DNA from 3 places in the Bradyrhizobium paxllaeri genome. Region 3 is predicted to be linked to each of the others. Evidence: riboswitches for the same ligand, from Rfam matches in the RefSeq annotation. Region 3 holds a riboswitch; each other region holds the start of a gene.
What was found. Region 3 has a riboswitch for cobalamin ahead of LMTR21_RS26325 (energy-coupling factor ABC transporter permease). Riboswitches for the same ligand answer to the same signal wherever they lie in the genome.
Positions count from the first base shown of each region.

Region 1 (9,741 bases), 2.7 Mb from region 3:
CTTCGTGATTGATGACGACGGTGAAGGTGACGTCGTCTCTGTCGAACACCATCATTGGTTCGGCCCCTCTTCAGAAAACGAATGGAATGACGTTTGACTAGGTCAGAAGCAAATGACGGTCAAAACAATATCGGCGCCGAAGTTTTTAATAGCTCCAAGTTGGCGACCGCATGACATGATGCAACCTCCGCGCTTGCGCGCGAGACGGGTGACAAGTCACTGATTTGCAAAACGATCCGCAGTTTCTTGCAATTCTAGTTTTTTGAGTCGGAACAATTTTCGAGATTCGAAATCGCACATCAGCGTTCGGAGAATCTTTTCATCGCATTGTCATCAATTTCGATGAGTGAACTTTTGTCGACAATGCAGATCAAATAAAACCGCCGCGGACGGGATCCGCGGCGGCGCGTATTGGAAACGGATGAGAAGGGTGCAGCGTTCAGAAATTGAACGTCGTCGACAGGAGATAGGTGCGCGGGGCAGCGAGCGTGATCACACCACTGTAGGCCGATGCCCAGTAGGCTTCGTTGAAAACGTTCTCGATATTGGCGCGCACCACGATCGGCTTGCCGTTCCAGGGCGACGTAAACGTGTATCGCGCCCCGATATCGACCCTCGTCCATTCCGGAAGCGTGAGGGTGTTGGTTACGTTGACATACTGCGAACTGGTATAAACGATCCTTCCCGTGAGCGTCAGGTCACGCATAAACGGCGTATCCCACTCAGCACCGATGTTGGCGGTGACCGCTGGAACGCCGACCGCAGTCCTGCCGTCTGTCGCGCCATTGTTGGCCGTCTTGACCTGTTTGCCATCGATCAAGGCCAGGCCACCGAGCAACCGGATTGCAGGCGTGATCTCGCCGAACACGTTGAGTTCGACACCGCGATTGCGCTGCTGGCCATTAAGAACCTGGACGTTGCCTACCGCGATAATGCTTGGCTGCGTAATATCGAACACACTCATGGTCGTCGTCAGGCGGCCCGTATCGATCTTCACACCCGCTTCGGCCTGCTTGGTCTGACCGGGCGGAAACACGGTCCCGATATTGGCGAACCCGCTACCCACGACATGCGGCGTTTGCAGTCCTTCGATATAGTTTGCGTACAGCGAGATGTTCTCGACCGGCTTCACCACCAAGGCATAGGCCGGGGTCCATACGGAAGAATCCGTTTCCGGCCTGCTTAGAGCGGGCGTGAGATAATTCGTTACCTCACTTCCGGCCGTCTGACGACGAACGCCGACCGTCAGCTGAACACGCTTGTTGAACATCGACATGGTGTCGGAAACGCCCACGCTTGAGATATTCACATTGGTCAACTGGCTCGCGGACAATGTCGTGAAGTTGGGCTTGGGAATGTTGGTCGGCTCGGTGTAGAGGTTCCAGAAAATAATGTCGGTTAGAGCATTGTTCGAACGCGTCCAGACCTTCTGGTTATAGGTTCGGTCGTTGATGGAGTAGTTCACATTGACCGCGTGATTGACGGGACCGGTGTCCACGTTTGCGCGAATGCCGGTCTCACCCGCGAGCGTCTCGAAAGTCTCCTTGCCGGCAAACGGACGCGACCACAGGCCTCCCAACTGGAACACCCCCGGAGGGGACGTCAGTGCGCCCGGCGCGACATTGGAGATGTTGGGCGAAGGATAGGCATAGTTGATGTTGCTGTCGTGATAACCAAACGACGCATAGGCGGTTACCCAGTCGTTGACATCGACCTCGCCTTTTACGGTCGAGAAGAAGTCCGTCGGCGCGTAATAGGCCCACGGAACCTGGAAATTCGTTCCAGCCTTCGGTGGCGGCGGAATGAGCGTTGTTGTCGTAGGTATATTAAAGAAACGCATGGGCGGATTCAGATTGTCGGCCTGGTAGCCGAGATCGACCGCCACGCGCGCGTTCTCGCCCCGATAGTCAAGGCCGAGAACAACGTTGCCGAATTCGTCGGTCTGACGGTTCCACGGCGTACTGCCGTTCGAGTAGGTGCTGTTCAGCCGGACCCCCCACTCCTTGTGTTCGCCATAGCGCCGGCTGACGTCGATATTCCCGCCGAACTGCGACCTGGAAACATAGGTGCTCGTCAGCTGCGTAATGTCGACGTCAGGAGCATGCTTGGTGATGAGATTAACGCTGCCGCCGACGGCACCACCGCTCGCAACACCGGTACCGCCAGTGGTCATGCCGTTGAGCACAGCGCTCGGTCCTTTCAGGACTTCGACGCGCTCGATGAAATTCGCCCCGATAGAGTAATACGGCGCGATTCCGTACAGGCCGTTCAGCCCGTAATCGCCGCTGTCGAGATAAAAACCGCGAACAAACAGACTATCGGCGCCGCCACCCGCCGCCTGGATGACGCGAACTGAAGGATCGTTCATCAGGACGTCGCGGATCGTCCGCGCCTGCTGGTTCTGTATCAATTGCGCGGTATAGTTGGTCTGATTGAAGGGCGTATCCATGACGCTGCGATTGCCCAGGAGTCCGAGGCTCCCTCCCGTCGCGACCTGCCCTCCTGCATACGGAGCCGGTGGCGAACCAAGCGTTCCGGTCGAAGGCGTCACATATGGCACCGGCTCCACCCGGCGAGGCGCAGGCGCAGCGACGCGCCGCTGCACGCGTGATGTGGACGTTTGCGATCTCTGAGTCGTCTGCCGCGCTCTGGGCTTGTCGGGAGCATCCACCGTCACAGGCGGCAAAGTCTGCGCGAACGCCTGCTGGCCGGTCGAAACATTCAATGAAAGCGCGAGATAGCTTACCGCTCCCAGCGAAACAGCGCGCACAACATTTCTGGCAGCGACTTCATACGTCATACTTCCACCCCAAAAGCCCACAAGCAGGTCCCTGCTCGTTCTAGCTACCGAAGTGGAAACAGCGAGTAGAAGCTATCTAAGGTGATGCTGCGCACGCACAGCGGCTTGCATCAGTGGCGATAGAGCAACACCGCACTTTCTAATAGTTCTAAATTCCCGCGCGAATGTTTTCGAACCCACGCTCCAATGAACGAATTTCGTTCGTACGATTCGACGCGCGCCATCCTGTTTTGAATCTTTCTAATTTTGATCAGTTCTAATTTCTGACACGACCATCAAACGCGACACCGGATGGCATCATCATTGCCGCCTTGCATGCGCTCAAACCTTTTCAATCCAACAGGTTGCGCAGAGTCCGCATGAAGACCCTCGCACCAGTTTCAATGAGCTGATCGGGAAAATCATAGTTCGGCTCGTGCAGGCTAGGATGCTGCTCCCCTGCGCCAAGGAAGAACATCGCGGCCCTCGACCGCGAGTTGAATCGTCCGAAGTCCTCGGATCCCCGCATCGGAAGGCCTTGCGTGGAATGACGCACGCCTTCTGCATCGAGCGCGCTTCTGAGATGCGCAACGGCCTCCGCATTGTTCAGGCAGTGACTGAAAACGTCGCGATAGGTGATTCTGACCTGCAGCCCCTCGCGCGCCGCCACGCGCTGCACCAGATCTTCCGCCTGCTGACGTATCAGCTCCATCGTCGAATCGGTCAGCGTCCTCAGCGTCACCCAGAGTTCGGCCTGACCGGGCGAGATGCCGAATGCCGGCTCGCCCAGCCTCGCATGGGTGACCGTCACCATCGAGAACGCTTCATCCAGCGCGCCACCCCGCCCCAACGCGGTGATTTCGCTCAATAGCGTTGCGATGGCCCGTTGCGGCGAAACGCCGAACTCGGGGCTGGAGGCGTGTGCGGTTCGCCCGGTCAGAACGATCTGCATTCCGCGCGAGGCGCAATTGACCAGACCTTCGGCAATCGAAACCTGCCCAACCGGCAGACCCGGAAGATTATGCAGCGAGAAAACAAAATCGGGCCGCACTTCATCGAACTTCGCATCGGCAAGGACCGCCGCGGCGCCAGAGCCGTCCTCTTCAGCCGGCTGGAACAGCAGCATGGCCCGCCCCCGCTTCGGCCGTTGCCGGCCCAGGCACCGCGCGACCGCCGCCAGAATGGTCATGTGTCCGTCATGGCCGCAGAGATGCGCCTTGCCCGGCACCAATGACCGATACGCCAGCTCCGAGGTCTCCTGAATCGGCAATCCATCGAGCTCGGCTCGAAGCATGATGGTCGGGCCGGGCACGTCCCCTTCATAGATTCCGAGCACGCCATGGCCGCCGAGCCCTGCAACTACCTTGTCGGCGCCGGCTGCATGGAGCAGCGCTTGCACGGTCGCCGCGGTCTTTTCTTCCTGTCCCGATAATTCAGGCTTACGGTGAAGTTCCCGGCGCCATGCCATCAGTTCGGTCAGATCGTGTTCAGTCAGGAACATGGACAGCTCTTGATATTGTGTTTGGCGAAACAGACCAGACTTGCGCATCGATGATTACATGATCGGGGAGGCAACATACATTCAGATGTTTCCTTGAGCTGGCGCAGCGTCGGGGATCAAGGATCGCCTCCTGCAAGGCGGTTGAAGCCATTCGTGAAGACGGACTGCCCGTATGAAAAAGATCGGATTTCTCTCCTTTGGTCATTGGACCGGTTCTCCGCAATCGCAGACGCGCACGGCCGCGGACACGCTCCTGCAGTCGATCGACCTGGCCGTTGCGGCCGAGCAGTTGGGCGCGGACGGCGCCTATTTTCGCGTCCATCACTTTGCCCGCCAGCTCGCCTCCCCCTTCCCCCTATTGGCTGCGGTCGGCGCGAAGACCAGCCGAATCGAGATTGGCACCGCCGTGATCGACATGCGCTATGAGAACCCGCTCTACATGGCGGAAGATGCCGGCGCGGCCGATCTCATCTCGGGCCAACGTCTGCAGCTCGGCATCAGCAGAGGATCGCCCGAGCAGGTGATCGATGGCTGGCGGTATTTCGGCTTTCAGCCGACCGATGGCGAAAGCGATGCCGACATGGGGCGGCGCCACGCAGAAGTCTTCCTCGACCTCTTGCGCGGCCGGGGTTTCGCGCAACCCAATCCCCGGCCCATGTTTCCCAACCCGCCCGGGCTGCTGCGCCTCGAGCCGCATTCCGAAGGCCTTCGCGAGCGGATCTGGTGGGGCGCCGGCTCGAATGCCACGGCAATTTGGGCGGCAAAGCTCGGCATGAATTTGCAGAGTTCGACACTCAAGAGCGACGAGACCGGAGAAGCCTTCCACATCCAGCAGGCCGCTCAGATTCGGGCCTACCGTGCGGCCTGGAAAGAGGCCGGCCATGCACGGGAGCCGCGGATCTCGGTCAGCCGCAGCATCATCGCGCTCGTGAACGACCGCGATCGCGCGTATTTCGGTCGCGGCGGCGAAGGTGAAGACCAAGTCGGTTTCATCGACGAAAGGACGCGGGCCATTTTCGGGCGCAGTTACGCTGCCGAGCCGGATGCGCTGATCGAGCAACTAAAAACGGACGAGGCGATTGCCGAAGCCGATACCCTCCTCCTGACCGTTCCCAATCAACTCGGGGTCGCGTACAACGCCCATGTCATCGAGGCAATTCTCACTCACGTCGCACCCGCCTTGGGATGGCGTTGAGCCGCTCTCTTATAGAGTAAGCGCCACGCGGATTTTGCAGCCGTGGGGAGGCGCGCGATTGACAGCCCTTTCCAGATGAAATTATGGTGATTGCGACGGTTCTCCTTCGGGAGATCAAAAGGGAATACGGTGCGGGGTCTCCCCAACGCCGTGGCTGCCCCCGCAACTGTAAGCGGTGAGCCTTCGCCAAATGCCACTGGGCCTGCAGGCCTGGGAAGGCGGCGATGGGTAACGACCCGCGAGCCAGGAGACCTGCCGTTAGTCGTGGTCACACGCGAGCACATTGGGCGGGGTGTTCTGGTGGGTGTTGAGCCGTCGTCTCCTCGAGGCAGCGGCCAAACTGGTTCGCGGTGACGTGCCACGTTATCGCGAGCCATACTGATGAATTCCCATGCTATCTTCGCGCCGCGGCACCGCCGCGCGCTTCTCGGTTCGATTACATTCTCCTGCCTGCTTTTTCCCGCCGATGGCTGGGCCCAATCCGGAAGGCCGACCCAAACGCTCGACCCCGTGGTCGTGCAGCCCTCGGCAACGCCGCCGAATGCCCGCAGCGTCCGACGCGGCAATGCCAACCACGCCGCGCGTCTTCGCCAGCAACGCAGCGTGGCCGCCAACACCGGTACACCGGTCGCCACACCGACAGGTCCGGCCTTCGCCGCACCGACGCTCAACCTCACCGGCACCAGCACGGCTGGCAGCCGGCTCGGCCTGACGCGGCTGCAGACACCAGCCAGCGTGGAGGTGATCTCGTCCGAAACCATCGCCGAGCGCGGCCAGCAGAATATCCTCGACGCGGTGACGCAAAACGCCACCGGTTTCACCGCGAGCCCGGCGCCCGGCAATGGCGGCGTCTCGTTCAATACCCGCGGCTTCACCGGCCTCGGGTCTGTGATGACGCTGTATGACGGCACCCAGCTTTATATCGGCGCCGGCACGGTGACGTTTCCGTTCGACACCTGGTCGACCGAACGCATCGAGGTGCTGCGCGGCCCTGCGTCGGTGATGTATGGCGCAGGCGCGGTCGGCGGCGCCATCAATGTGGTTTCGAAACTGCCATTGTGGGTCCCTCGCAACCAGGCCGAGGTCTCGCTGGACAGCAACCTGACGCGGCGAATTGCCGTGGATAGCGGCGGTCCGGTCAGCAAGGACGTCGCCTATCGGATCACCGCCTCCGGCAACATGTCGGACGGCTGGGTCGATCGTGACAACACCTCGAATGTCGCACTTCACGCCGTGGTCCAGATCAAGCAGAACGAAGACGTCACCTGGACGCTGTCTACCGACTATGGTGATCGCAATCCGTCGCGTTACTTCAGCACGCCCCTGATCAACGGCAAGCTCGATGAGCAGCTACGTTTCAAGAATTACAACGTCAGCGACAGCCACATCCGCTACCAGGATAGCTGGAACCAGGTGAAGACCGAATGGCAGGTCGCTGATGGCATCTCGATCCAGAACACACTCTACTATCTGAACTCCAAGCGACACTGGAAGGACGTCGAAAGTTACGCCTACAATCCCGCCACCGGCCTGATCAATCGAAGCAGTTACATCGAGATTTTTCACGATCAGCAGCAGGTCGGCAATCGCATGGATGCGAAATTCCGCGGACATGTCCTTGGCATGGTCAATGAGTTCCTTGCAGGCTTTGACGTCAACAGCATCAATTTTACCCATACCAACAATTCGCCTTATGGCGGCGCGTCATCCGTCAACCCGCACAACTTCGTTCCAGGCGTATTCAACAGCCCGAACCCCACGGTTCCCGGCTTTGGCAGCGTGACCAACCAGTATGCGCTGTTTGCCGAGAACAGGCTGTCGGTCACCGAACAACTATCCCTGATTGCCGGCATCCGCCAGGATGAGCCGACAGTCACGCGCATCGACTATGTCGTACCTGCCAACAGCTTCGAAAAGTCGTTCTCCTCGACGACCTGGCGCGCGGGTGCGGTCTATACGCCCGTCAAGGATCTCGCTTTTTATGGCCAATATTCCACCGCGGTCGATCCGGTCGGAGGGATCATCTCGCTGTCCGCCGCAAACAGGAATTTCAACCTGGCCACCGGCAAGCAGATCGAGGTCGGCGTCAAGCAATCGTTCTGGGGCGGCCGGGGCGAATGGACTCTGGCCGGCTATGAGATCGTGAAGAACAATTTGCTCGCGCGCGATCCCAACAACCCAACGGTGACCGTCCAGGTCGGCCAGCAATCGTCGCGCGGTGTCGAAGCATCGGTCGGCTTCGCGCTCGACCATGGCTGGCGAATCGATGCCAACACGGCCTTCCTGCGCGCGAGGTATGACGACTTCGTGCAGTCGGTCGGCGGCCTAGCCGTGAACTATGCCGGCAACGTGCCGGTCAATGTGCCGCAGAACGTTTCCAATATCTGGGCGACCTGGGCCTTTGCACCGAACTGGTCGGCCTATGCCGGCGTGCAGATCGTCGGCAAGACCTTTGCAGACAATGCGAACACGATGACGCGCCCGGCCTACAACATCGTCAACGCCGGTGTGCAGTGGAAGCCGGATCTCAACACCACCGTGTCGTTCCGCGTCTACAACCTTTTCGATGAGGTCTACACGACGTCGGGCGGCACCACGCAATGGCTGCTCGGAATGCCCCGCACGGCCCAGCTCGCCGTCAACGTGAAGTTCTGAGCGTGTCACGCACCCTGAAACGCACACTCCGGCGGTGGCTCTATATCGGCCACCGCTGGGTCGGCATCGTCACCTGCCTGTTCTTCGCCATGTGGTTCATTTCCGGCGTGGTGATGATGTATGTCGCGTTTCCCGGCCTTTCCGACAAGGAAAGGCTGGCAGCGCTTCCTGATATCCAATGGAAGAAGGTGGCGCTGTCGCCGGACGAGGCCATGAAGAAGGCTGGCGCCACCCGCTATCCGCGCGATCTCCGGCTTTCGATGCTGGCCGACGAGCCCGTATATCGAATGACTGCCTGGGACGGCACACGGCAAGTGATCTCTGCAGTCGATGGCCGCGCCATCACCAGCGTCTCCGAGGGACAGGCGCTGGCGGTCGCGCAATATCACCCCGCGAGCAAAACACCGCTGCTGGAAGAGATCGTCGATCGCGACCAATGGAGCGTGACGGCCCGTTACGATCCGCTGCGACCGCTTTATCTGATTGCGCTCGGCGACGATGCCGGCACCAAGCTCTATGTCTCCTCGCGGTCCGGCGAGATCGCGCTCGACACCAGCCGCACCGAACGCGTCTGGAACTGGCTCGGTTCGATCCCGCACTGGATCTATCCGACCGTGCTGCGCAAGGACGGGTCGCTGTGGCGGCTGGTGGTGCTGTGGATCTCCGGCATCTGCCTGATCGTCGGCGTCACCGGCATCTGGATCGGCATCCTGCGCGTGCGCTTGAAGCAACGGTATTCGAGCGACAGGATCACGCCATATCGCGGCTGGATGGCATGGCACCACATCACCGGCCTGATTGCCGGCATCTTCATGCTGACCTGGATGTTCTCCGGCTGGCTTTCGCTTAATCCCGGCGAATATTTTGCCGGGCGCAACACGGCGCGCGAGATGCTGCAACGCTATGCCGGCCATGATGCACCGACCATTGCGGCGAAGCTGCCAACGCCGCGGCTCCACACGGTTGAAGCGCGCTTCGTCTGGCTCGATGGCAGTCCAATGATGATCGTCGCATCGCGTGATGGCACGCAGACGCCACTGGACGTGACGTCGGGCGAACTTGCAAGACTTCCGCAGGATCGCCTCTGGGCTGCCGCAGAAAAACTGCTGCCGCACGCCCGCATCTCGGAGCGATTGATCCTGAAGGAATACGACGCTTATTGGTATTCACATCATAACCACCGCGAATTGCCGGTGTTGCGTGCGGTGTTTGATGATGACGCAAGGACATGGTTTCACATCAGCCCGGTCACCGGCGATATTATCGGCCGCGTGGACAGCAACCGGCGCACATATCGCTGGCTGTTCAACGCACTGCACAGCTTCGATTTTCAACTGTTGCTGACGTTTCACCCGGCTTGGGACATTGTAGTGTGGCTGCTGTCGATCCTCGGCACTATCGTCTCGGTGAGCGGCGTCGTTATCGGTTGGCGCTATCTGCGCGCTTGAAGTTACCCCGCTCCGCTGGGCGAAACTCCGGAGTTACCGTTTGCATCAAAGCGACAATGCAGTTTGCTGGCGAGATGATATCGACGCTTTGGCGTTCGAGCCGGACAACCATCGCGGCTTCTGCATGGTGCATCGGCTCGCCTTTCGAACGCTGCTGCAGTTT
Region 1 is NZ_CP042968.1:2,855,411-2,865,151, reverse strand. It holds gene LMTR21_RS13425 (MbtH family protein) at 1-55, opposite strand, end outside; gene LMTR21_RS13420 (TonB-dependent receptor) at 440-2,800, opposite strand; gene LMTR21_RS13415 (amidohydrolase) at 3,132-4,280, opposite strand; gene LMTR21_RS13410 (LLM class flavin-dependent oxidoreductase) at 4,453-5,475, shown strand; cobalamin riboswitch at 5,555-5,749, shown strand; gene LMTR21_RS13405 (TonB-dependent receptor) at 5,857-8,130, shown strand; gene LMTR21_RS13400 (PepSY domain-containing protein) at 8,133-9,578, shown strand; gene LMTR21_RS13395 (hypothetical protein) at 9,619-9,741, shown strand, end outside.
Region 1: another riboswitch for cobalamin. It lies ahead of LMTR21_RS13405 (TonB-dependent receptor); the one in region 3 lies ahead of LMTR21_RS26325 (energy-coupling factor ABC transporter permease).

Region 2 (9,741 bases), 2.7 Mb from region 3:
TCGTGCAGTTCATTTGAAGGATCGTTCATGCAATTTCCCGTTGCTGGTTCGGCAGAAGTTCGGCGATCAGATCACGAGCGCGATTGGAACGCGGCGTCCACAACCCGCGGCGGATCGCCTCGGCAAAGCGCGCGGCGGTTTCACGCAAAGCTGCAGGATTGGAATCGCGCATGAACTCACGGACGCCCTCGTCCTCGAGGTAGGATACGAACAGTTGATCAAAATGATGATTGGCGACGGCATTGGTCGAGGCGGCGAAGCCAAACAGATAATCCACGGTAGCGGCGATTTCGAACGCGCCCTTGTAGCCGTGGCGCATCACACCGCGAATCCATTTCGGGTTTGCGGCGCGGCCACGCACCACGCGGGAGATTTCGTGGGACAACGGCCGCGCCAGCGGCGCCTCGGGTCGAGACGTATCGATATGGGCGATGCGCGGTGCGGTGCCGCGCAGGGTCTGCACGGTGGCCGCGAGGCCACCCATGAACTGGTAATAGTCGTCGGAGTCGAGAATGTCGTGTTCGCGATTATCTTGCGCTTGCGCGATGAGGTCGGTGTCCTTGAGCCTGTCAGCGAAATCGTTGCGCGCGGCTTCACCCTCGGTCCCACTGCCGTAGGCGTAGCCACCCCACGAGAGATAAACGTTGGCGATGTCGGATCGCGTGTCCCAACCGCCCTCGTCCATCAGCGCCTGCAAACCTGCGCCATAGGCGCCGGGCTTTGAGCCGAAGACGCGGTAGCCCGCTTGCCGCTCGGCGGCGGCACCGTCGAGGCCGGCGGCTTCGAGCGCAAGCTTTTTTGCGCGAACATTCGCGGCAATTGGATTTGCCTCGGCCGGCTCGTCCAACAGCGAAATCGCCCGGATGGCCGACCCAATGATGTCCATCTGGGTCGGAAACGCGTCCCGGAACAGGCCCGATACGCGGAAGGTGACATCGACGCGCGGACGCTGCAGCTCGGATAGCGGCGTGATCGCAAAGCCGGTCACCCGGCCGGAGGTCTCCTCCCATAGCGGGCGCGCGCCGATCAGCGCCAGCACCTGGGCGACGTCATCGCCGCCGGTGCGCATATTCGAGGTACCCCAGGCCGATAATGCGATCGAACGCGGCCACTCGCCGGCTTCCTGCCAATGGGCTTCGACCAGCCGCTCGGCTGAAAGCCGGCCGATGCGCCATGCCGACGGCGTCGGCACCGCACGAACATCGACAGCAAAGAAATTTCGACCGGTCGGCAACACATCGGGCCGCCCACGCGTCGGAGCGCCGGAAGGACCGGGCCGAATGAAACGGCCATCGAGCCCCGCAAGGAGTGCCGCCATCTCGGCATCCCCGCAGCGGTCGATGGCCGGGCACAAGACAGTATCGATCCAGTTCAACACTGCACCCGTGGTCGTCCATGCCGGATCGATATCGCGCTTGCCGGCAACCAGGGCCAACGCCAGCGCTTCGATGCGCTCCACCGTGTCGCCGACCGTGCGCCATAAACCATTTCCAAGCCCGGCGAGTACATTCGGACGCGCGCCGGCATAATCATCAGCCAGATTTCGCATCAGCGGATCGAAATCGCCGAGGCCGAGATCGGTCGCCAGCGCGCGGTGCAGCGAGGCATCCTGCATTTTCAAATCCGAGCGCGGCAGCCGGGCAATCGAAACCAGCAGGTCGTTACGTTGCGATCTTGAGGGCGCGCGACCGAACACATGCAGGCCATCGCGGATCTGCATCTCCTTGAGGTCGCACAAATGCGCATCGAGCGCACGCAGCGCCTCCGCCGTCGGGGTGTCCCTGTTGACATTGACGTCGGCATCCAGCCGTTGGGCCCGTGCCAGCGACAGGATGTCCTCGGCAATGGCATTGGCACGCTTGGGATCGAGATCGGCGGCAAGCGTGAATTCATCGACCAGCGTCTCCAGCCGCGCCAGATCATCGTGCAGCTCGGCGCGCGTCATCGGCGGCGTCAGGTGATCGACGATCACGGCGCCGGCACGGCGCTTGGCCTGGATACCTTCGCCGGGGTCGTTGACGATGAACGGATAGAGATGTGGCAACCGACCCAGCACGGCTTCCGGCAGGCAATCCTGCGACAGGCCGGTGCTCTTGCCCGGAAGCCATTCGAGATTGCCATGCTTGCCGAGATGAACGACCGCGTGCGCGTCGAATGCCTGCCTGATCCATAAATAGAACGCGAGATAGTGATGCGGCGGCGCCAGATCCGGATCGTGATAGCTGCTTTTCGGATCGATATTGTAACCGCGCGCGGGCTGAACACCGACTATGATATTGCCGAACCGATGCAGGCCAAGGCGAAACGCGCCATCGACGACATGCGGATCCCGTTCGGCGCGGCCCCATCGCCCCTCAACCGCGCGCCTGACAGTGTCCGGCAACGCCGCCGAGGCCGCGTAGTAGTCCGCCAGCGACCATGTCACGCCGAGTGCGCGCGTGGCGCGCTCCTCCAGCGCATTGGTAGGCCCCTGCTGCAGCAGTTGCATCATGGTTTCAGCGTCGACAGGCGCTTCCGCGGTATCGTACCCTGCCCTTTCCAAAGCCCTGAGAACGTCGATCAGGCTTTGCGGCGTATCCAGGCCGACGCCGTTGGCCAGCCGGCCATCGCGGTTCGGATAGTTGGCCAGAATCAGCGCTACCCGGCGTTCGGCTGCCACTTCACGGCGCAGCCGCACCCAGGCCAGCGCCAGATCGGCGGTCGCATCCATCCGATCCGGGACCGGACGAAACGCTGTCGGCGCAAATTCGCCTATGCTGTCACTGCGTTCCTTGAAAGCGATGACGTTCGCGAAGATGCGGCCATCGACTTCGGGCAACACGACATGCATGGCGAGATCTCGTGGCGCCAGGCCCCGCGTCGAAGCCTCCCAGGCGGCCCGGGATATGCCGGCCTGCGCCACCTGCAGGACCGGGCAACCTGACGCCGCCAGCACGCCGGCATCGTCGTTCGCGGTCGCCGTCGCAAACGCCGTTGCATTGATGATGATGTCGGGCGGATAGGCGGCCATCGCAGTCTGCAAAAATGCTGCCGACCGTCCGTCTTTCAGGCTGGTGACGAACAGGCAGACCGTATTGAGCCCGCGCGCATTGAGCGCCTCGCGCAGCATGTCGATGCCGGCGGTGTCGCCACCGGCCACCAGCGCGCGATAGAACACGACGATTGCATTGGGGCGATCGGAACGCGGCGGCTCACCGCCCCAAAATCCCGCTGGAGGCATCGGCCGCGCCTGCGGCGGCGCCTCACCTCTGCCGATCAGGTGCGCCGCGAAGCGAAGCGCGAGTTGGGCATTTTCGACGCCGCCTTCAGTGCAATAACGCCATAACGCGTAGGTGCTATCGCGATCCAGCGTCCCGCGCGCGGCCAGCGACGCATTCCAATCCAGCTCGCCGGGAATACAGGCGAACAGCGAACCTCGACGCAAGGCGTCGCTCCGCAGGCTTTCGACGCCGTGCGGCCAGTAGCTTTCGCCCCCCAGCATGCGCAGCACGACGATTTTTGCCTCGCTCAGCGTACGCTCGACAAAGGCATCCACAGACGCGGGATGACCCAGCGCCAACAGGTTGGTCAGCCGCACCGTCGGAAAGCCGTCCGGCATCGCTGCATGGGCGATGCCAAATGCGGCGAGATCGCTGTCCGCCGCAGACAGCACGACGATGTCGGCGGTAGCTTGTCCGAGATCGCGCGCGACATCGCCATCGTCGATGCCGCCTGAGGTGTCGAGCTTGAGGTGCATCTGGCTCTCGCGAACTACTCCACCAACGCCCGCCGTACGGCGGTCCCGTCAAATCCCTTGAGCCCGATCACGACGAGCCGCTCGGCTTGCTTCGCGTCCGGCCGGCCGAACACCAGATCGACGCGGCTCCCGACCGCCTGCACCACCACGGGCGCGACCTTGTCCGAGACCCGCGCATGGCCCTTGACGCGCAACACACCCTCGAGACCGAGCGCGTCGCTGATCCGAGCCCGCATCTCGTCGACGCTGAGCGCGATCGACGGCTTGACGACGATGCTGTCGAAATCGTCGTGATCGTGTTCTTCTTCCTCGCCGTGATGACCGGCGCGGGCCGCCATGTCTTCCTCGGCGCCGGCGTTCATTCCGATCAACACCGCGGGCGCCAATGTGCCCGTCGAACGCACGATATTGACTCCCGGGCGGAGCGCAGCCTTCAACCGTGTTTCAATATCGGCAAGCGCCACGGATGACACCAGGTCGCTCTTCGAGAGCACGACAAGGTCGGCACAGGCCAGTTGATCTTCAAACACCTCCTCGATCGGGTCGTCATGATCGATCGAGTCGTCCGCGGCACGCTGGTCTGCGACCGCGTCCTCATCGAGCGTAACCCAACCTTCCGAAAGCGCCAGCGCATCGACGACGGTAACGACACCGTCAACCGTGGCGCGCGTTTTCACCGCCGGCCATGCGAATGCCTTCAGCAGGGGTTGCGGCAACGCCAGGCCTGAAGTCTCGATGACAATGGCATCGAGCGGCTTGTCGCGCCCCAACAGCAGTTCCATTGTCGGAATGAAGTCATCCGCCACCGTGCAGCAGATGCAGCCATTGGTAAGTTCGATGACGTCACCCGGCGCGCAGGCGTTCGCTGCGCATTCTTCCACGAGGCCGCCGTCGAAACCAGCGTCACCGAATTCATTGACGACGACGGCGATGCGGCGTCCATCCGCCTGGGTCAGCAGCGAGCGCAGCAAGGTGGTCTTACCAGCGCCAAGAAACCCAGTCAGCACGGTAACCGGAACACGCAACATATTTTCACTCTCCTTGAGATTAGCGCTTGAGCCAGAGCGGAAGTCCGGCTGCCATGAACACAACTTGCGGAACGGCTGCGGCGACGGCCTGGTTCAGTCGCCCCTGCGCATCGCGAAACGCCCGGCCGAGCGGCGTTTCCGGCACCAGCCCAAGACCGACTTCGTTCGAGACAAAAATGACGGGATGCTTTGCGACGTCGAGAAATTGCGTCAAACGGCGGGCTTCGACCTCTAGATCGCGCCCGGCGAACATCAGGTTTGACAGCCACAGAGTGAGACAGTCTACCAGCACGACGCGATTGCGCGTCGCCTCGCGCATCAACGCGTCGACCAGCGCCAGCGGCTCTTCAATGGTGATCCAGCCCTCGCCGCGGCGGGCGCGATGCAACGCAATCCGGCTCTTCATCTCCTCGTCGCCGGCGGTAGCCGTCGCGACATAGACCTTCGCCAGCGTGCTGGCGCTTACGAGCGATTCGGCAAACGCGGATTTGCCGGAGCGGGCGCCACCCAGCACCAAGGTAGTAGCCAGACCCGTCATTTCGGTGCGCGTCCGTCGTCCGGTGACCAACGGATGGGAGGCACCCGTGCCACCATGCCCTTTCGCAGCACCTCGGCGCGTTCCCGCCAGGGGACCAGACCGAAATCGGCTTTTTGGTAGGATTGCACGAAAGATACCAGCGCCGCCGTGCCGCTTTCGGTCTGCAGATCGCCAAACAGGAATGTGTATCCGTCGGGACTCGTGACCGCTACCGTCGCCGGGCGCTTGCAAACGCTGAGGCATTGCACCGCGCGGACGGCAACGTTGGCGTCGTCCTTCCCGATCGCGGCTTGCACCGCGGCGTACATCTCCGGGCCGACCACAGCACCGCCATCCGCAGTCTTGCAGGTGATGCAAACACTCACGACGACGGGCCCGTCAGGCAGGTTGGCCTGCGGCTGTTCGATCAAGGCTTGACCAGCGGGTTGAGTAGCGCTGTCGCGATCCATCATCTGCTCGTATCATGGCCTTGCGGCCGCGAGCTTTGTTGGGTCGCGCGCGACGGCAAACGGCGCCATCGGGCTCGCTCCCGTCCGGTGCACCCCGCCCAGACGCCTCCAAAGCACAGTTCGTGATGGCAGGTCTCCTGGCTCGCGAGTCACTGCCCGTAGCCGCCTTCCCGGGATTTCCCAGTGGCACCGGCGCGGGCTCGTCGCTTACAGTTGCGGGGGCAGCGCCGGCGTTGAGGTTTCTCGCACCGGCTTCCCTTTTCACCTTCCTGGCGGAAGGACCATCGCCGATGACGCTAACCGCCGAAGATGCTCCGGTCAACGGCGGTTGACCCGTCCGCAGAGTTGCGTCAGGTACCGCATTGACAAGAAAGAACCTGATGTCCAACGCCGCCGCCGAAACTTTCCAAAGTATAATCAAATACTTGCGGATGTGCCTTGCGCACGGATCGACCGCAGGGCGAAGCCGCCGCGATCGCAGGCATATTCGTCCGTCGCAAGCGGCGCTCGGTGATCGGCGCGTAGAATGATAGCTGCCCCTCCTCCGCGCGGTCTCATGATAGCTGCTCCTCGATCCGGCAGCGGCAAGACTACTTTGACGATCGGACTTCTCCGGGCTTTCCGAAGACGTGGAGTTCGCGTGGCCGGCGCAAAATGCGGACCGGACTATATCGACGCGGCCTTTCATGGTGCAGCTTGCGGCCAGCCTGGCGTCAGTCTCGATAGCTGGGCGATGAAACCTGGCCTTATCGCACAGCTTGCAACCGAAGCTGCGAAGGACAGCGATCTGCTGATCTGTGAAGCGTCCATGGGCTTGTTCGATGGCGTTCCCGTTCAACCCGGTCGAAGCGGCTCATCCGCGGATGTGGCTGCTGCGCTCGACCTTCCCGTGGTGCTCGTGCTCGATGTCAGCGCGCAATCGCAATCTGCGGGCGCAATCGCAAAGGGGTTTATGACCTTTGATGAACGGGTGAAGATCGCGGGCATCGTTCTGAACCGCGTTGCCAGTGAAAGGCATCTTCGCCTGGTAAGTGATGGAATTTCCAGACTTGCGATTCCCATCCTGGGCAGCCTGCCAAAATCCGACGGCATGGCGTTGCCGGAGCGCCATTTGGGATTGGTACAGGCCGGCGAAACTCCGGAGCTGGAAAGCAAACTGGACGCGATGGCGGAGTTCGTGGCCCAACACGTGCAGATGGACGAGCTCTTCGGATGCGCGGAAGAATTTCTTCCCTCGCAGACCGGCACATACGCGGCAGCGCTGCAGCCGCCGGGACAGCGCATCGCGATCGCTCACGACGAGGCGTTTTCTTTTACATATCGTCACATCCTGGATGGATGGCGTAACAGCGGCGCGGAAATACAAACATTCTCGCCGCTCGCTGATGAGCTTCCGCCAGCTGACTGCGATATTTGCTGGCTGCCGGGGGGATATCCGGAGCTTCACGCCGCGCAAATTGCATCGGCGAGCCGTTTTCTTGAGGGGCTGCGACACTTCGCGGCCACCAAGCCCGTTCACGGCGAATGCGGCGGCTACATGATCCTGGGCGAAACCCTGACCGACGCGGCGGGAACAACCTATCCAATGGCGGGACTTCTCGGCGTTCAAACGAGCTTGTCCAAACCGAAAATGCATCTCGGCTACAGGGAAGCGCGCCTTGCAGCCTCCGGGTGTCTCGGGCCCGCGGGAACGAAGCTGAAGGGACATGAATTCCATTATGCTGAGGTCACTGCTCATGGCGCGGACGAGCCGTTCGCCTTTGTCGCCGACGCTTACGGCAGCGATTTCGCGCCCACGGGAAGCCGCCGTGGCCAGGTGACCGGCAGCTTCTTTCACATCATCGCGGAATCCTGATGCCCCACCCTGACCAGCAAAGCACAGCAAGCCGCGAGCCACTCGCCGGTGCAAACCTTTCGACGTCGATTCCGCCGGTTTTCGATGAACTATTTCAGGCGCAATTTGCGCAGCTTGTCGCGTGGCGCCGTGACGTGAGACGCTTCCGCGCTGACACGGTCAAGGCAGAGACGATCGATGCCTTGCTGGACCTCATGCAACTTGCTCCCTCTGTCGGCAACAGCCAACCCTGGAGATGGGTGAACGTCGAAAGCAAAGACGCAAGAGACAAAATCCGGGAGGACTTCGCGCGTTGCAACGCGGAGGCGCTTGCCTCTTATGAAGCGGACCATGCAATCGCTTACGCACGGCTTAAACTGGAAGGGCTGCAGGTCGCGCCCGTGCAGTTTGCCGTGTTTTGCGATCAGAGCACGGATCAAGGGGCTAATCTCGGGCGCCGCACCATGCCGCTGACGCTCGAATATTCGGTCGCTGCAATGCTCGCGACGTTCTGGCTTGCGGCCCGGTCTGTTGGGCTTGGAGTCGGCTGGGTTTCAATCCTTGACCCGGCGCATGTTGCAAAAGCCTTGCAAGTTCCCGAGGACTGGAAATTCATGGCCTATCTGTGTGTCGGGTGGCCGGAAGAAGAACACATCGATCCAGAACTCGTCAGGCATGGCTGGCAGGATCGCACAGCCGCGGGACGGACTGTCATTACGCGATGAAGGGGTAAATGCCTGCCGCAGTCTGCTCCAACTGCGGCAAAATGCGTCGGCAATCGCGAATCTTGACGTTGCATGATATGCTCGATTCCACGACGGCGAGATTGCTGAACGCCGCCGGAGGCCGGACTCAGCCGTTTCGCGGATGGCGAGGGCTAGCATGCACTTCAAGTTGGCGATCCTGACGGTGCTGGCTCAACGCCCCGACGGGCGTGCGACACTTGAGGAAGTCACGCGCGAGGTTGCAGTCCTTGTCGCGAACGAAGATCAGGCCCAGGCGACGGAAGAGTTCTCACCACTTGGCGATATCGACATCGTTCAGTCCGGTCTGGTGATCCTGGAAAGTCACGAACTACAGATCACTGATGCCGGCCGCTCGCTATTGAGCACGCTGGAAGCCGGTAACGCGCCTTGCATTCCCGATCGCGCCGCGGATGCGCCTGCTTTCCTGACGCGGAGTGCTCGCTTCGGGTTGCAACCGCCCACGCGAGACGCTCCACGCCGCCTCCTCAAGGCAATCGCCGCAAGGCTCGAGCGGCTGAGCGGCATCTGGCGCGGTCATCTGGTGCGGGATGCACCGAATACAACGGCTCCGCGCAGAACTGCGGGAATTGGCGTCGGAGCCTTTGCGCTCCTGACCCTGCTCGTCATTGTAATCTGCGCCGGCGCGGTGGTGGCATTCACTCAAATCAAATCCCTGAAAACTGAAATTGCCTCGCTCCAAAAGGAACTGCTTTCCTCAAGGGAACGGCTGGCGAGATTTGATCTGGCAGAGAAAACCAGGGAGGCGGAGATCAAGGCTGCCGCCGAAAAGAGCAAGGCCCTGGCGCAAAATCTGTCCCAGCAGCCGTCGCTCGCGTTTTCGCGCGAAGAAGTTCAGTTGATCCGTGAATACATCAAGCCGGCGCCGTTTACGGGCCCGGCGGCAGCAGCCGTTAACGTCGGCGATCCCGTTACGGGAGGGACAATCCCGCTGCCGTCATCGCTAACGGAGAAGGTGCCCAAATTGGTCGGCGCACGATTCGCCATCCGAAACGGGGCGATCATCATCGTTAAGCGAGACAGTCAAAAGGCCGACGCGGTGTTGCCGCCCTACTAGATCGTCTAAATTCTTAAAAGTGACCGGCAAGGTCTATGGCTGATTATTCGGCGGCCTTTCAATGAATCGCCGGCTGCCGTTGAGAAGCTCAAGGTTATTGGCAATCACCGGGTTGGTCGGATCGAGCGAATAAGCCTTCTCGAACTTTCGCCGCGCCGCATTCAGATTACCGCGCAGCATGTACGAATATCCCTGATCATTGAGGACTTGAACGGTTTCGCCGCCCAGCCGGATCGCTTGCGCATACGCCTGATCGGCGAGATCAAAGCGACGTATCCGATCATAGCTCGCCGCGAGCCCAATCCAGGCCGTCACGTCCTTCGGCGATTTCTCGA
Region 2 is NZ_CP042968.1:2,835,470-2,845,210, reverse strand. It holds gene cobO (cob(I)yrinic acid a,c-diamide adenosyltransferase) at 1-29, opposite strand, end outside; gene cobN (cobaltochelatase subunit CobN) at 26-3,736, opposite strand; gene cobW (cobalamin biosynthesis protein CobW) at 3,751-4,764, opposite strand; gene cobU (bifunctional adenosylcobinamide kinase/adenosylcobinamide-phosphate guanylyltransferase) at 4,784-5,302, opposite strand; gene LMTR21_RS13325 (DUF1636 domain-containing protein) at 5,299-5,751, opposite strand; cobalamin riboswitch at 5,862-6,052, opposite strand; gene LMTR21_RS13320 (cobyrinic acid a,c-diamide synthase CobB) at 6,278-7,606, shown strand; gene bluB (5,6-dimethylbenzimidazole synthase) at 7,606-8,310, shown strand; gene LMTR21_RS13310 (hypothetical protein) at 8,468-9,406, shown strand; gene LMTR21_RS13305 (tetratricopeptide repeat protein) at 9,440-9,741, opposite strand, start outside.
Region 2: another riboswitch for cobalamin. It lies ahead of LMTR21_RS13325 (DUF1636 domain-containing protein); the one in region 3 lies ahead of LMTR21_RS26325 (energy-coupling factor ABC transporter permease).

Region 3 (9,741 bases):
ATCTTCGGAGCAGCCTAAGCAGCCGTGGCCGGATTGGATCGGGAAGGAAACGCCGTCGTTCCACCGAACGGCCGAGCAGGCGTTATAGGTGGTCGGCCCCTTGCAGCCCATCTTGTAGAGGCAATAGCCCTGGCGCGCGGACTCGTCGTCCCACTCCTCGACAAACTGGCCGGCGTCGAAATGGGGACGCCGATAGCACTTGTCGTGGATCCGCTGGGAATAGAACATCTTTGGACGCCCTTGGCGGTCGAGCTCGGGAAGCTTTCCGAACGTGGTGATGAAGGTCACCAAGGCGGTCATGACCTCTGCGATGGGCGGGCAGCCAGGAACCTTGATGATCGGTTTGTTCGTGATCACTTTATCGATCGGCGTCGCCTGAGTCGGGTTGGGCTTGGCTGCCTGCACGCAACCCCAAGACGCACAAGTACCCCAAGCAATGATCGCCATGGAATCTTCCGCCATCGCCCTGAGCTTTTCGACGAACGGCTTGCCGCCATCAATGCAAAACATGCCGCCTTCGTTCAGCGGCGGATTGCCTTCAACGGCAAGCACATACTGGCCCTTGTACTTGGCGCGGGTCTCCTCGAGGATAGCTTCGGCCTGATGCCCTGCCGCCGCCATGATTGGGGCGTCATAATCCAGCGAGATCATCGATAGCACCACGTCTTTGAACAGCGGATGGGCCGAGCGGATAAAGCTTTCCGAACAGCAGGTGCATTCGAGCCCGTGAATCCAGATCACGGGCACACGCGGCTTTGTCTCCAGCGCGTTGGCAATCTGGGTTGCCGCGAGCGGACCGAGCCCGAGGCTCGTTGCCGTCAAACTGCAGAATTTGTGGAAACTGCGACGCGTGATACCCTGACGTCTGATGACGCCGTAAAACGTTTCCGTTGCCTCACCCATAAACCTCTTCCAAGCTGTTATCGACGGCTTACTGACGCTCTGATAGCAAGAAGCAGGCCAACACCACCTGAAACACTTGAGAGATGCCAACCGGTTTCCAGAAAAAGCGCTCAAATTAGTCACGTGGGGCCATGAGAGCTGAGGAAACGGAAACGAACGCACGATGTGCGTTCGCAGCGTCTACATAACCAAGTCGTCGCATGCCGCAATCCGGCGGCTCCACCTTCTTCAGGTTTTCACGAAGCTGGCCTCTCAGGACTAGATTGGATTTCCAGGTTCGCAATCTCGTCAGGTGGCTTATCGCGGCCAGTCAGCCGCTTATCCTAGAAGATCAGCATATCCGTGCAACATCCCTTCGTTGCGGCGAACGTAGCCAGCCGTGCCGTGACGTCTTTGAGCCCCTACTTGGATCTTTGTCGTATCAAGAATTGTCCAAGTGAATGCTAGAGCACCGGCTCGCAACTCCAATTCATTAAGAATCCTTCGACCAGTGTCGGACACCACACGTCTGACACATACCGTCAGATTAGGGACGCGCCGCGGGTTAACAGCCGCTGTGAAAGAACAGCCTCAACACTTTCGGACCCTTCAACTCCGACAATTGGACGCCCCGGTACGACCGTATGTTTTAAGGCAGTAATACGGTGCATCCGGGTAAACTGATCCAGCGCATAAACACAAGACGCGCGTAGCTTTGCGATTCATCACCAAGGCGTTCGATGACGGGCGAAATGGGCGCAGACCGGGGAAAGTCCGCTTCCCCTTCTAGCCAAGTTGGCGTGGGTTCCGCGCTTGCATTGCCCGGTGACAAGCAGCGGAATACCTCGCTAATGCATCCCTGCGGATAGTATTTCGGACAGCCGATATACGTCCCTATAGAATTGCGGCTTCTGTTGGAAGAGATCTTCACCGAACAGTAGCACCGAGACCGCCACTATCCGCGCAGAGAACCGGCCGCTCGGGCCAAGCCTATTCTTGTAAAGGTTTTTTCCATAAAACACAGGAAACTGGCCAAATAGGTCGGGTGACATGTGCTCCAAAAAGCGCGTCAGAACATAATTTGCTGACTCAAGACGCTCTAAGCATACCGCAAGACATTGGCGAGCGTCAGCGTCAGCCGTGTCACGCAATTCAAGTAGAGCATCGATTGCTAGCTGTAGATCGCTCTCGATGAGTTGGTGACCCAAGCAAAAATCTCGCTCTTCGACCCCGGCCGCGCCGAGGCAATATACGCGTGGATCGCTCTGCACCGGGTTTGCAAAATCATATCTTCATACGAGAGGACCTCAATGCTAGGCTTCCGATCACAACTTAATCGGGCCAGCTCCTCTCCTATGGTCAACTCCGCTTCTACGGGATGAAGACCAACAAACGCTGACATCTGATAAGCACAGTTGACGAGATAGTGGATGTCTGTCTTGGCGATCGCGAGCTCGGGCTGCGGCAGATTCAGCAGCTGCACCTCATAGTCGGCCGATGCAATCATCCCGTTAATGCTGCGTCCAAGATCCCTGACCCCTTCGTCTGGCCGTTTACAGCGTTTGATCTCGGCAATGCAGTGCGGGAGCTGATCGGCGACCAAATTGCTGAGAAGCCCAAGCGGGCGCTTTCTCTGCCCGCGATCAATACTATCGGTCAGATGAGAAAATATCTGCGTCCGATAGCTCGGCGCGTTCATGCTTTCGGACTCCCACTAATTTTCGTGTGAGAGAAGCCGCGATGACAGCTGCGGCCGCCGTCACATCACTTTCTTCTTTGGCTCCTTGCTGAGAAGCGCATTTCGATCAGCGAACTGCATTCGTCTCCTGTCACTCGACGCAGGTCAGATCGCACCTTTCGATGCGCCGACGAGGCGCGCGGGATGAGTACAGTTTGTCGAGGACGGATATCGCGGCCAATGCGTCTTCGTGCGTTGCGAAGCCCGACGGCTCAGTACGGCGTCTCCGGTGCTGATTTGGATCAATCGAGTAGGTTTCTTATAACTCCTGCGCCTACGACTGGGAGAGCGGCATGATCGTGTAGGTCCTTCCCAGCAATGGACAATGCCACCAAGCACGTCGTGCGAGCCTTGCTTGAAGAGTGAAAACCATGTGCCTCGCTTGGCGGCGAGGGAATATTTGCACCTCGGCGTCGCTTTTCGAACATGCGCGTCTGCAACCGGACACGTCGAATACGACACCACCGTCGTAGCATCCCTCGATTTCGCAACCGTTTCGATGCGCATGTCGAACTCGCCCTGAACCTGTTAGGCCAGAACTGCATGAAGTGCGCATAACAGCGATAAAGAAGCCGCGCAATACGGCGGTGCCAGGGTTTTGGGCGCTGCCGGGCTCTGGCAGTATTTTCCCAGCTTTCCGGAGCTCCGTGGCAGTTGGCGAATGGTCTTGGGAATAGCATCGCCTCCTAACTTCAGGGGTGTGAGATCAAATGTAAGATCTCTAAGCGGGCGTTCGCCACAGTAAAGAAGCCCGATCCCTCTCGGCGGCCGCATTCGCTGAGTCGGAACCACTGCTTCGAAAGCGTACAACCTGACGCTACGTGCGATTCAAGTCTCACCTGAGGGCCCTCGCACGAATTTGTACGAACTTTCGGCTTACGATCTGCTCTTCGCTCGCTTTTTGTCCAGGAATTGTCGTCTCCTTTGGTAGTTGAACTCTGAGCCGCCGGCGCCCTCAGTTTCGCCACGCGCCTTAACGCAGGCTCCGGAGCTGTTCCGCGAGTGCCGGATGCTTTGAGTTAATCGCAGGTGACTGCAAACGGCTTCACCCCGAGGCGTGAGCGTGGGCTTTGATGCCGATCCGGAAGTCAACTCTTGCGTTTTGTGCACCGCCAACGCATATATGCACCACGGTAGCGCGATGCGCTATCGCAGCCCTCCTTGGGCGTTTCCTCCCTAGACTTGGGCCGCTTGTTCATTACAAGCGGCCTTTTTTCTGGGTCGCCGCTGTGGCGACAACCCCGGCAATTTTTTCGGAAATGGCTTCCGCAGGTGGTTAGGCGACCGCCACGCTCGGAACGAGTTGCTACACTTCGGCGCGAGCGGCCCATCGCCGTCGCATCAACGAGAAGGGGCGAGCGCGGTCATGAGTAACTGGCCTGACACGAGCCAACGCGCCTTCATTGCAGGTCCGCGGCACGGGAAGGTGTTGAGATACGCATTTTTCTCCGGCCGTGATATCAGTCCTTCGCGGTAAAGCCTCCACGGGCGAATGTTAAGAATGTTTCTCGCATTGATAAGCATCGGAGATATAGGGATGGAAGGGGAAGCCTTTTTTGGTTGGTCCGGCATGCGGTCGTCAATACTACCGAAGGAACAAATCTCCCCTCCGAGCGCTCCGGCTGATCTCAGCCGTCGGGCGCATTTGCAAGCCGTGCGAAGGCGCTTACCGCGGGACGCCGCAAGCTATGCGAGTCCGTCTCAACGAACTGTTGATACCGCGCGCGCATTCGAGCTTGATCCGATCCTCGTGCCTGAGTTCGGGGACTTCGGGCATTGGACCGGCCGACGTCACGACGATCTCGCCGCTCTCGGAGATGAAGGGTACGCCGAGTTCTGGAAGGATCCCGCTCGTTCAAGCCCACTCGGCGGCGAGAGCTTCGAAGATCAAATTGCGAGGGTTCGGGACTTCGTAGAATAGCTGCTGGTCCAGCAACACTCGTGGTGCATTCCGGCACTATTCGCGCCGCGCTCTGCGTAGCCCTCGACATCGCACCGCAAGCAGCGTTGCGCTTCGTGATCGATCCGCTGTCGATCACCCGAATTGATCGGCTGCGGAACGATTGGCGGATTGTGTCGGTCAATCCGAATGTCGCGTTATGAGCGATTCGGAACGCTGGCTTGCGCGAAGGTTGCCATTCCATTGTACAGAGCGCATGCAAGCCGCAGGATTGGCAATGCAAGCGCGACGCCCGCCCCCTCCCCTAGCCTGAGGTCCAGATTGAACAACGGCGGCACATCAGCGCCTCAAGAACTAGGCGGCGCCCCTGCTCGGCCGATTGATGCGAGGATAAGAGAAAGGGCCGACACGACGGATTAAGAAGCACCGCCGTCAATGCCGCGACAGACACGATAAAGCCGTCGATCAGGATCGGGAGCCGACGTTGAGCGGCGGTGATGATCGCGCCCGTAATCGCAGCAGTTTCGAGACCGCCTACCGCACACAGGATCCGCTCGGCAGAAGTTCCTGGTCTTGTAAGGGCATGACGAGCCAGCGCTGCATCAATCAGGTGCGCCTTGCGCGCACGGCTGTCGGCATCGATCCCGGTGCCATTGCCGGCCACCTGCTCGGCGCCGATGCCAAGCAGGGCGGCGGCAACTGCCGCAGAAGTCGTGGTGTTGCCGATACCCATGTCACCAAGGATCAGAAGATCTGGCTCCGCTGAGGCCGCGCGCGACCGCGCGCTTGCCGCCGTCGAAGGCGAAGGCGACCTCCCCAACTTGAGCGCCGCTTCCTTGCTGAAATTCCGGCTGCCGCGGCGCGGCTTGTCTGTCGCGACTCCCGGGATGGGCTGTTCGGCGAGCGTTCCGGCATCGACGATCTCCAGACTTAAGCCCAGTTCGCGCGCGAGAACCGAAATTGCTGCACCGCCTGACGCGAAATTCTACATCATCGCCATCGTAACTTCCTGAGGATAGGCCGATACGCCCTGCGCGACGATCCCGTGATCCCCTGCAAAGACGATGATCGGCACGCGCTCGGCTCGAGGCCGTTCGGTTTGTTGCGGACCGGCCAGGTCGATCGCGAGGTGCTCGAGGCGACCCAGCGCACCGGTCGGCTTGGTGAGCTCGGCCTGACGGGCAAGGGCGCCATCACGATGGGCAGTCGAAACGCCCGGGCACTCGTGATAGACGCACTCGGGTAGCATGTCGTCCTGCCCTTGGTGATTGTTCAAAATGCCAGCAGCCTTCGCACGAGTGCTACGACACGCGCTTGAGGATGTAGCTATCCATGATCCAGCCATGCTTGGCGCGTGCTTCCTGTCGGGCGGCGACGATGATTGGCCCCACTTCTGCGAGCGCACCTGACATGGTGATTTGCCGGGGCATCCCGAGATAGGCGCCCCACCAGATATGTAGTCCGTTCGGATCGAGCCACTGGAACGCGGCGCCGCCATCGAGCATGACGACCACCGTGTCGGCGCCGGATGGCCAACCGCATTCGCGCAGCCGCCGTCCGGTGGTGACGAGAAAAGGCTCCCCAATGTCGTTCAGCGGCAGTGAATGTGCGGCGCAAAGCGCCTGGATCGACGTGATGCCCGGGACGACCTCGATTATCGGCAACGGATCAAGCCTTTGTGCGATCCGCAGGCTCGAGTCGTATAGCGAAGGATCGCCCCAGATCAGCAGGGCAACGCGCCCGTCATCACCGAGATGCGCCGCAATTGCGCGGGACCAGGTCACGGCGACGGCGTCGTGCCATTCCTCCACTCCCTTGCGGTAGCTCTCCTGCGCAGTGTCGCGAACGGGCACGTCGAACTCAGCAACGCGCGTGCGGCTGTTCGTCAGGGCTTGCGCGCAAATCAGCCGGCGCAGGTCGGCGAGATCGGACTTCACCGGGCCCTTGCGCGGAATCAGCACCAAGTCAGCCGCATTGATCGCGCGGATCGCCCCAAGCGTGAGCTGCTCGGGATCGCCGCAGCCAATGCCTATCAGGGAGAGTGTCAGCATCACGTTATGAAACGGGGGCGGCCGCGGCTTGCGACCGCCCGTACGTCATCTTCAGGCGCCGTTGTGAAGCCGATAGGTAACAAGACCATCGGCAGTCACACCTCGCAGCGATTTCGCCAGTGCCAACACGGTCAGATCGGCCAGCGGTTCAATGACCACGACGAGCGCGTAAGAAGCGGCGAAAGACGCGATGGAGGCGAGGTTGTCGGCCGCAAAGCCCGCACCATACAGCGCCCAGAAGGCGACCCACCCCACGATGCCGGATTGATAGGCGGTCGAAAGCGCAAGTGCCTGCCGATACTGCAGGTCAACATAGGCGGTGTTGCGAGGAATGATCCGCCCAGCCAGCGCCTGGATCGCAAACAAGGGCACCAGCAGCGTCGTCACGTTCATACCATACTGCGGCAGGTCGGTCGGCACGAAGAACAGCCCCTGCAGCAGAAGACCAAGCGCCAACCCGAACGCGGCTGGCGCTGCGCCGAACAGGAGAAACAGCGTCGAGCCGAGAATGAAATGCACCTCCGAGACCCCGACCCGGAAATGCGGCAGGAGTTCGAAGAACGAGAAGACCAGGACCGTTGTTGCGACGGTGCGCACCGCCAGCGAAACAATCCCCTGCGCGCGCACGGTTTCGACCACGAGCTTGAAGGCGCAGCCGGCGGCAACGGCACCGGTCGCATAACTCAGCACGAGCTTGGCGCCCGTAACGATACCTGGTTCGATATGCATGACTTAAGTCCCTTCTGCCGTCACACCCGACGGCGTTAGCGTTAAAAACTGCAGGGCCGGTCTCCTGGCTCGCGGTTCGAAACGGGTCCCCGGCCTTCCCAGGCCTGATGGCCCAGTGGCGGATCGGAGCCCCTCACCGCTTACAGTCGCGGGGGCGGCCGGGCTTTGGGCGCCGCATTCAGGTCCGCCCTTCCCCGTTCCGAATTATGCTCTGGCGCTTTGCGCCGCTTCGAGCACCATGCCTGCTCTGTGTGCTCCTTCCGACGAGGAGACGTCAAGGGGCTCGCGAGATCGGGCGACAGCGTCATCATCGAGTCTCTCCCGCCAGCGTGCCGAAAAGAATGATCGGCGCCGTCGTTGCGGCGCCGGTTTGCGTTAGCTGCTCTACGAGCTTCGCAATCGTGGTGCGGACAATCCGCTCCTCCGCGTGGCCAAGAGACTTGCAAATAGCGCCGGCGTGTCGGCAGCCATACCGTGCTCGATCAGTTTTGCCGCGAGCGCCGGGAATGTGTCGCTTCCTCATATAAAACCCGGTCGTTGATTCCGGATCGGCAAGTGCCGCGCATCGATATAATCGGGCCCGCTCTTGAAGCACTGGACCTTCAGCCCGCGATCGCGATAGGCGCCCGCCAACGCCAGCATCAGCATCGTCTTGCCGACCCCGGATGCAGGCGCGGAGATGACAAGGCTCGCCGTCATCACGAGCCTTCCGGAAAGCGCGGCGTCGGCCCGATCGGCCGATATCGGCGGTCATAGTCGACGGCATACAGTCGGCTCTCTCCGAAATCTTCCGAACCCAGTGTGCGGCCAACCAGAATAACGGCTGTGCGCTCGAGCTCGGTGCTTACAGCAGAGTCCAAGGTACCGAGCGTGGCGCGGACGATGCGCTGATCCGGCCAGCTTGCGCGCCAGACTATTGCAACCGGGCAGTCTCCTCCGTAGTGCGGCGTCAGCTCATCAATCACCGTGGAAAGCAGATGGATCGAGAGATGGATGGCGAGCACCGCACCGGTCGCGGCGAAGGTGGTGAGCTTCTCGCCTTGCGACATCGCGCTCGCCCGGCCCGGCATCCGTGTCAGCACGACCGATTGCACAAGATCCGGTAGCGTGAGCTCGGCCTCGATCGCGGCCGCGGCGGCGGAAAAGGCCGGCACGCCCGGCGTGATTGAATAGGAGATTTGAAGCGCGCGCAGGCGGCGCAATTGCTCGCCCATCGCCGACCAGATCGAGAGATCCCCGGAATGTAGCCGTGCGACGTCCTTGCCCTCATGATGTGCGGTGACGATCTCCGACATGATGTCGTCGAGCGACAGCGGCGCGGTGTTCACGATCCGTGCATCCTTTGGGCAATGGGCAAGAACGCCCTCGGGTACGAGAGAGCCGGCATAGAGGCAGACCGCACAGGCGGCGATCAGATCGCGACCGCGCAAGGTGAGCAGATCAGCTGCTCCCGGTCCGGCGCCGATGAAGTGCACCGTCATTCGGCGTCTCCTTCCGCGATCGCTGCGGTCGCCGTCCGATCCTGCGAGACGGCCCGCGTCGAAACGAGGCGCGCACCACGGCCGGCGACCGCAAGCGCTGCGGCTTCGGCGACGGAGCCCGTACCGAACTTCGCCTTGATGGATTCTGACTGTGTGGGCGTGGCAATGCCGGCCAGGACATCGGCCGAAACAGGCCGGATCGGCACGGTGAGTTCGCGCGCCAGCAATTTGAGCGCGGCGGTTTCGGCCTTGTCGCTGACGGTTGCAACCGCCGCGAGATCTTCAGGACCGCCCGCTGCGGCGAGAGCTTCGCGCAGCGCAGCCAGTGTGACCTCCCGCTTGAACCCCAGACCTGCGACCTTCACTTGACTGCACTCCATTGCACGACCGGCCGCACCGCTTCCCAGGAGCGGTAGCGGCCGAGGTGACCCGCATGCGCAATCTCGATTCGCATCAACTCGCCACCGTGGCGTTGATGAAGGTCCGAGAGTAGCGCCTCGGTCTCCAGCGTGACGGCATGCGCAACCAACCTTGCTCTCGGCTCAATGCGCGACCACACCGAATCGAACATCCTAGCGTCGAGCCCTCCGCCGATGAAGACGGCTTGCGGTGTCTCAAGGCGTGAGAGGATATCAGGCGCTATTCCCTCAACGATGGCGATCCGATGCGTCAGACCGAAGGTTGCCGCGTTGCTGCGGATATTCGCTACGCGATTAGACCGCGCTTCGATGGCGATCGCCGTGCCCCCACAGAGAGCCCATTCTACCGAGATCGAACCTGAACCGGCGCCAATGTCCCATAATCTGTCGCCGGATCTCGGCGCCAGCGTCGAAAGCGCGAGCGCGCGCATCGGCCGCTTGGTGATCTGGCCGTCATGCACGAAGAGCGCGTCCGAAAGGCCGGAGCTGCGCGGAACGCCGTGCGGTCCATTGGTTTCCAGCGCAATTGCCACCGGCCCCG
Region 3 is NZ_CP042968.1:5,517,036-5,526,776, forward strand. It holds gene LMTR21_RS26295 (hydrogenase small subunit) at 1-903, opposite strand, end outside; gene LMTR21_RS41175 (hypothetical protein) at 2,054-2,581, opposite strand; gene LMTR21_RS42020 (histidine phosphatase family protein) at 4,191-4,541, shown strand; gene LMTR21_RS42025 (histidine phosphatase family protein) at 4,562-4,723, shown strand; partial or broken gene cobT (nicotinate-nucleotide--dimethylbenzimidazole phosphoribosyltransferase) at 4,718-5,865, opposite strand; gene cobF (precorrin-6A synthase (deacetylating)) at 5,822-6,571, opposite strand; gene LMTR21_RS26325 (energy-coupling factor ABC transporter permease) at 6,623-7,300, opposite strand; cobalamin riboswitch at 7,338-7,556, opposite strand; partial or broken gene LMTR21_RS26335 (nucleotide-binding protein) at 7,865-7,999, opposite strand; gene cobM (precorrin-4 C(11)-methyltransferase) at 7,999-8,781, opposite strand; gene LMTR21_RS26345 (cobalamin biosynthesis protein) at 8,778-9,146, opposite strand; gene LMTR21_RS26350 (bifunctional cobalt-precorrin-7 (C(5))-methyltransferase/cobalt-precorrin-6B (C(15))-methyltransferase) at 9,143-9,741, opposite strand, start outside.